2 regions of the Leifsonia sp. NPDC056824 genome follow, and region 1 is predicted to be linked to the other one. Evidence: predicted binding sites of a transcription regulator. Region 1 holds the regulator's gene; the other holds the start of a gene.
What was found. The regulator LexA, encoded in region 1, represses DNA repair genes until DNA is damaged. The targets are predictions, from matches to a motif close to TCGAACANNTGTTCGA.

Region 1 (3,400 bases):
ACGTCTCCCGGCCGAAGCCGATCACGGTGGACTGGTCGACCTATACCCAGACGCTGACCGAGAAGCCGGTCAAGGGCATGCTGACCGGGCCGGTCACGATCCTCGCCTGGTCGTTCGTCCGCGACGACCAGCCGCTCGGCGAGACCGCGCGGCAGGTGGCCCTCGCGCTGCGCGACGAGATCGGCGACCTGGAGGCCGCGGGCATCCGCGTCGTGCAGGTGGACGAGCCGGCGCTGCGCGAGTTGCTGCCGCTCAAGAAGGCCGACCAGGGCGCCTACCTGGACTGGTCGGTGGGCTCGTTCCGGCTGGCGACCTCCGGGGTCGCTGACGCGACGCAGATCCACACGCACCTCTGCTACTCGGAGTTCGGCGTGGTCATCGACGCCATCCGCAACCTCGACGCCGACGTGACCAGCATCGAGGCCGCCCGCAGCCGGATGGAGGTCGTCCACGACATCCAGCGCTCCGGCTTCGAGCACGGCATCGGGCCGGGCGTCTACGACATCCACTCGCCGCGCGTGCCGTCGGTCGCCGAGGTGACCGAGCTGCTGGAGACGGCGCTCAGCGCGATCCCGGGTCGTCAGCTCTGGGTGAACCCGGACTGCGGGCTCAAGACCCGCGGGTACGACGAGACGGTGGCGTCGCTGCGCAACATCCTCGCGGCGACGCGCGACGTGCGGGAGCGGGCGGCCGTCACGGCCTGAGTTCTGTTGCCGGCGAGGCCGCGCTGTTCTGTTCCGCTCTGCGCGGACGGGGGAGCGCGGCCTCGGTCGGTTCGGCGATGATGAGCGCATGGTGCGCATCCCGGACGAGGATTTCGAGGCGCTCGTCGACGATGTCTTCGACGGCCTGCCGGACGACATGGTGCGGCCGCTGGAGAACGTGGCGATCATCATCCAGGACCAGCCGCCGGGCGCGCGGCCGCGGCTGTACGGGCTGTACACCGGGCATCCGCTGACGCGGCGCGGGGTCTACGGGTTCGGGGAGCTCCCGGACCGGATCACGCTGTTCCGCAACAACCTCGAGGCGAGCTGCGAGACGGTCGAGCAGCTCCGCGCCCGCGTGCGGATCACCCTCGTGCACGAAATCGGGCACTACTTCGGCCTCGACGACGCCCGCCTCCAGGAGTTGGGTTGGGCCTGACCGCGGTGCGATTCGTGCCGAATGTCGACTCTGGCCGTGGCTAACGCGACATTCGGCACGAATCGCCCGGGTCAGACTGCGCGAAGGACCGCGACGACCTTGCCGAGGATGGTCGAGTAGTCGCCGAGGATCGGCTCGAAGTTCGAGTTGCGGGGGAGCAGCCAGGTGTGGCCGTCACGCTGGCGGAACACCTTGACGGTGGCCTCCTCGTCGAGCATGGCCGCCACGATGTCGCCGTTCTCCGCGGTGTTCTGGGTGCGGACGACCACCCAGTCACCGTCGCAGATGGCGGCGTCGATCATGGACTCGCCGACCACCTTGAGCATGAAGAGCTCGCCGTTGCCCACGAGCTGGCGGGGAAGGGGGAAGACCTCCTCCACCTGCTGCTCGGCGGTGATCGGGACGCCGGCGGCGATGCGGCCGACGAGCGGGACCATCGCGGCGTCACCGACCGGGGTCTGGCTCTCGAAGTCGGGAGTCGCGGACGGGACGTCGATGAGGATCTCCAGCGCGCGCGGCCGGTTCGGGTCGCGGCGCAGGTAGCCGCTCAGCTCCAGCTGGTTGAGCTGGTGGGTGACGGACGAGAGGCTGGAGAGGCCCACGGCGTCGCCGATCTCGCGCATGCTCGGCGGGTAGCCTCGCGAGCTCACGGAACGCTGGATCACGTCGAGGATGGCGAGCTGCTTCTCGCTGAGGTTCTTGCGGCGCCGCGTGCGCGGAGCCTGGTTCTCGTTCGACACGCTCGTCCCTTCGTGACCGTCGCCGTCACCCGGGGGAACCGAATGTCGGTGGTGCCTGGTTGTCTTACGTCCAGACAATCGAAACTGTATCCACAGTACGGCTGCCCGACAAACATGTGTTCGAGTGTGTCTCGAAATACATGCCAGTTTTTTCGGCCGAGCGAGGATTGCGGTCTCGAACATTCGAAGATATATTCGGAACAGAGCTTCGACCGGAGCCTTTGGAGGTCACGACATGAGCGCAGTGGTTATGCACAACGTTGGGATGAACAACGTTGCAGTGGGTGGCGCGCAGGCCGCTGGACGTGTCCGGCTGCGGCTCACGCGGCGCGGACGGGTCGTGCTGACGATGCTCATCGCGCTGCCGATCGTGATCGGGGCGATGGTGTTCGCGCTCAACGGCGGAGGCGCGGCGGCCACGGGGGAGCAGACGCATGTGACCTTCCACTACGCGACGGTGCAGTCGGGGGACTCGCTGTGGTCGGTGGCGTCTCGGATCGCGCCGAACGCGGACCCGCGGGATGTGATCGCGGAGCTGGTGGACCTCAATGGGCTGTCGTCGGCGGTTGTGACGCCGGGGCAGCAGCTGGCGATTCCGACGCAGTACGACGGGAAGTAAGGGGAGCCGGCGCCTCGCCGCCGCCAACACCCCACCCCCCGCTCGAAGGAGAAATGGTGGGAAGTGCCGGGTCGTCTCCTGTGTTACCTCGCCACCGGCGCCCCGCCACCTCGTCGGCGTCGGATGAAGGAGAAATGGCGCCACATGCCCCGGGAACTCCTGCAGGAGGGGTTCGGCAGGAGATTTGGTTGGGTTCTCCTTTCTGCGGAGTGAGCGAGAGTGGCGGGCACGGGATGGTGCGGCTTCGCCGCCAGCGCTGCGTCACCACCACTACCTTGCCGCCAGCACCGCGCCACCACCACCACCACAACCTCGCCATCGCCGTCCGAAGGAGAAATGGCGCGACATGACCGAGGATCTCCTGCGGTTGGGGGTTCGGCAGGAGATTTGGCGGTGTTCTCCTTTCTGCGGGGACGGGCGCGTGGCGGCGGTGTGGCGGGGTGCCGCGGGGCGTCATACGGCGGGAGCGTTCAGCGGCGCTGGTTAGCATTGAGGGGTGACCTCCCTCTCCGATCTTCCGATCCGTGATGACCTGCGCGGTCGCACCCCGTACGGGGCGCCGCAGAAGGTCGTGCCCGTCGCGTTGAATGTGAACGAGAACACGCATCCGGTTCCGGAGGACGTCGCCGCCGATATCGTCGCGCGGGTCGCCGTCGCGGTGACAGGGGTGAACCGCTATCCGGACCGCGAGTTCACGGAGCTGCGGGAAGCGTTCGCGCGCTACCTCGGGCACGGGGTCGGGGCCGAGCAGGTCTGGGCGGCGAACGGGTCCAACGAGGTGCTGCAGCACATCCTTCAGGCGTTCGGCGGCCCGGGGCGCAGCCTCCTCGGGTTCGCTCCCACGTACTCCATGTATCCGCTGCTGGCCTCCGGCACCGGGACGAGCTGGATCGCGGCC
Region 2 (3,400 bases), on a different contig from region 1:
TGCGCCTCCCTGACCCGCAGCCCGCGGGTGACGCCGTCGGCGCGGGCGTGGGAGGAGCAGGCGAACACCATCCCCTTCTCGACCAGCGCCAGCGGTACGTCCGCGGGCAGCTCGAGCCGCTGCCGGGCGGCGATGACCGGCCAGTCGGGGCACCAGAGCACGATCGCGCGGGTGACCTGCCGCATCGTGGGTGACATGCCTAGCTCACCGCCTCCAGGCGCGTGGGCGCGGAGGCCCGGAACGTCTCGTCCACCGCGGGCAGCCACAACTCGGCCCTGCGCCGTGGTCCCGCCCCGCCGCGCGGTGCGGCCTCCACGGTCACCCGCCGGGCGGAGAGGTAGCCGGCGCCCGCGCCCAGGCCGTCCCAGCCGCTGCGGACGACGGAGAGCGCCGCCTCCGCCTGCGGCCAGTCCCCGGCGACGACGAGGGTGGCCTCCCGCTGCCGCAGCCGCGCGGTCAGCCGGGCGACGTCGCCGCTCTTCGGCCGCTCCGGGGGAGCGACGGCGATCACACCGAGCACGTCGGCCATCGCGGCGGTCACGGTCAGCCACTGCGGCCCGGGATGCGGCACCAGCACGAGCCGCTCCAGGTCGATGCCGAACCGCCCGGCGGCCTCCGCCCCGAAGTCGGGCATCCCGACCACCCCGCACCAGGCGCCCGCGGCGCTCGGCCCGGCGAGCATCGCCATCAGGAGCGTGGTGGAGCCGTGAACCGTGTAGGCGGCGCCGGCCTTGAGCGCCCCGCCGGGCAGCAGCGCGGCGAGCGCGGGGTGCGTCTCCAGCGTCCGCGCGTCGAGCTTCGTCGCCTGCATCTGCCGGATGCGCGACTGCAGCTCGTGCACCTGCGCCCGGTCGGCGACCGGGTCGGGGAAGGCGGGTGCCACAGCAAGGGACATACCTCTATTTTCGAACACATGTTCGAATACCGCAAATGTATTCTGGTGCGCTGAAGTGCGCGGCGGGATTCGCCGTCTAGCGGGAGACCGGCTCCGTCACGAAGTCGATCAGCCGCTCCACCCGTCCGAGCAGCTCCGGCTCCAGGTCGGCGAACGTCCGCACCCGGCCGAGGATGAGCTTCCACGCCCGGGCGATGTCCGCCTGCGTCTCGTGCGGCAGCCCGAGCGCCGCGCAGATGCCGTGCTTCCATTCGATGGAGCGCGGGATGGCCGGCCAGGCCTCCAGCCCGACCCGCGCGGGTTTCACGGCCTGCCAGATGTCGATGTAGGGGTGGCCGACCACGAGCACATGCGCGCCGAACGGGCCGCGGGCGACCTTCTCGGCGATCCGGCTCTCCTTGGACCCGGGGACCAGGTGGTCGACCAGCACCCCGACGCGGCGGCCGCGGTCCGGCGCGAACTCGCGCACGATCGCGTCCAGGTCGTCCACGCCCTCCAGGTACTCCACGACGACGCCCTCCACCCGGAGGTCGTCGCCCCAGACGCGCTCCACCAGCTCGGCGTCGTGGCGGCCCTCCACGAAGATGCGGCTGGCGCGGGCGACGCGCGCCTTCTGCTCGCCGACCGCGAAGGACCCGGAGGCTGTGCGCCCGCGACCGGCCGGGGCGCGGCTCGGTGCGACGAGCTTCACGGGCTCCCCGTCGATCAGGAAGGAGGAAATGATCGGGAAGACGCGTTTCGCCCCGAAGTAGTCCTCCAGCTCGACGGTCTGCGCCTCCAGCCGCACGATCGCACCACAGAACCCGGTGCCGGCCTCCTCGACCACGAGGTCGCGCACGGCCTCCACGGTCGGCAGCGCCGTGCGGCCGGCGTTCTTCCAGTCGGAGGCCAGCACATCGGAGCCGTAGCGGTCGTCGTCCATCACGTTGAGAGAGGGTAAGGGATCGGCAGGGCGGGGTGGGGGAGGCTCCCCGGGTGCGGGTGGGATGCGCGGCTCGCCCGCCTCAGTCGAAGATGCGCACCAGCCGCCAGCTCCGGTCGTCCGCGTCGTGCCGCACGTCGAACACATGCGCCACCCCGCCGTCGCTGGTCGCCTGGAAGCGCCAGCCGCCGATCTCCCGCGGCAGCGCTCCGACGCCGTACCGGTGTTCGCCGAAGGGGCGCCACCACGCGCAGATCTCGGCCCACACCGTGGGGGTGTCGCTCACCCGGTACCGGGTGGCGCGCCAGACCAGGCGGGTCGGGATGCCGTCCTCGGTGGTCCACACGGCCACCGCCTCGTCGATGTCGGTCATGAGCGCGGGTTCCTCTCGATCGAACGTATGTTCGAATACAAGTGTAAACCTGTCCTGGGACACACGCGCCGCTCCGTGGGCACAAAAAGGTGCCTTGTTCCCTTTTCATCGAGGTGCTGCAAACATGGAGATCACTGAAATACGAAAAGGAAGAATATGCCGTCAATACTCCATGTCAACGCCAGCCCGCGCGACGCCCAGAGTCGGTCGCTGGCATTGGCCGAAACGTTCCTGCGTGCACTTGCCGAGCACGCGCCGGCCGTCGAGGTCACCACCCTCAATCTCTTCGAGCGGGGCGCGCTTCCGGAGTTCGGAACGGCCGCCGCTCACGCGAAGATGGCGACCTTCACGGGCAGCGAACAGACGGAGGAGCAGAGAGCGGCGTGGGCCGACGCGCGAGCGGTGTTCGAACAGTTCGCGAACGCGGACGGATATGTCTTCAACATTCCGATGTGGAATGCCGGCGTCCCGTACGTTCTCAAACAGTGGATCGACATCGTCACGCAGCCGGGCTGGAGCTTCGGATTCGACCCCGAGATCGGGTATTCGGGCCTCCTGGCCGGCAAGAAGGCCGTGGCGATCCACACATCGGGAGTCTTCGCCCCGGGAGTCCCGGCGGCGTTCGGCTCCGACTTCTCGGTGCCGTTCTTCGAGGATTGGCTCCGGTTCGTCGGTGTCACGGATGCCGACCATGTGCGGTTCGCGCCAACCGTGCTCAACCAGGACCCCGAGGAGACTCGTCGCGCCGCCGAACGAAGACTTCACGCGTTGGTCCCGGATTTCGGTGCTCACTTGGCGCCGCTGAACGCATGAACGGGAGAAGCCGTGGATGACTCTCCGCTGCGCGCCGACTGCTCGGCACGGCAACTCCTGGTCGCGATCAGTAGCAAATGGGTGACGCTGGTTCTGCTCGCGTTGTCCGGCACAGATCTGCGGCACAGCGAGCTGCGTCGACGGATCGGGGCCAGCCAGAAGATGCTGACCGCCACGCTGAGGGCTCTCGAGAGGGATGGGCTCGTGCGGCGGACCGTGACTCCCAGCGTTCCCCCTCGAAGCGACTACGGCTTGACCGAGCGCGGTGCCTCGCTCCTTCCGATCGTGGAGGCGATGAAAGCGTGGGCGGACGCGAATATGGACGACGTCGCCGAAAGCAGGCGGTTGCATGAGGAGACCAGTAGGCGTCCACAGTGAGCGTCCGCCTGGCATACTG

Region 2: the regulator LexA is predicted to act here: its motif matches at 2,210-2,225, upstream of ACFRFH_RS11450 (DUF6504 family protein).

The regions. Positions count from the first base shown of each region.
Region 1 covers NZ_JBHUAV010000005.1:87,377-90,776, forward strand. The annotation lists gene metE (5-methyltetrahydropteroyltriglutamate--homocysteine S-methyltransferase) at 1-704, shown strand, start outside; gene ACFRFH_RS17395 (metallopeptidase family protein) at 793-1,143, shown strand; gene lexA (transcriptional repressor LexA) at 1,215-1,883, opposite strand; gene ACFRFH_RS17405 (LysM peptidoglycan-binding domain-containing protein) at 2,149-2,502, shown strand; gene ACFRFH_RS17410 (histidinol-phosphate transaminase) at 2,999-3,400, shown strand, end outside.
Region 2 covers NZ_JBHUAV010000002.1:432,790-436,189, reverse strand. The annotation lists gene ACFRFH_RS11465 (DNA polymerase Y family protein) at 1-197, opposite strand, end outside; gene ACFRFH_RS11460 (hypothetical protein) at 200-895, opposite strand; gene ACFRFH_RS11455 (DUF3097 domain-containing protein) at 972-1,817, opposite strand; gene ACFRFH_RS11450 (DUF6504 family protein) at 1,900-2,190, opposite strand; gene ACFRFH_RS11445 (FMN-dependent NADH-azoreductase) at 2,347-3,003, shown strand; gene ACFRFH_RS11440 (winged helix-turn-helix transcriptional regulator) at 3,016-3,381, shown strand.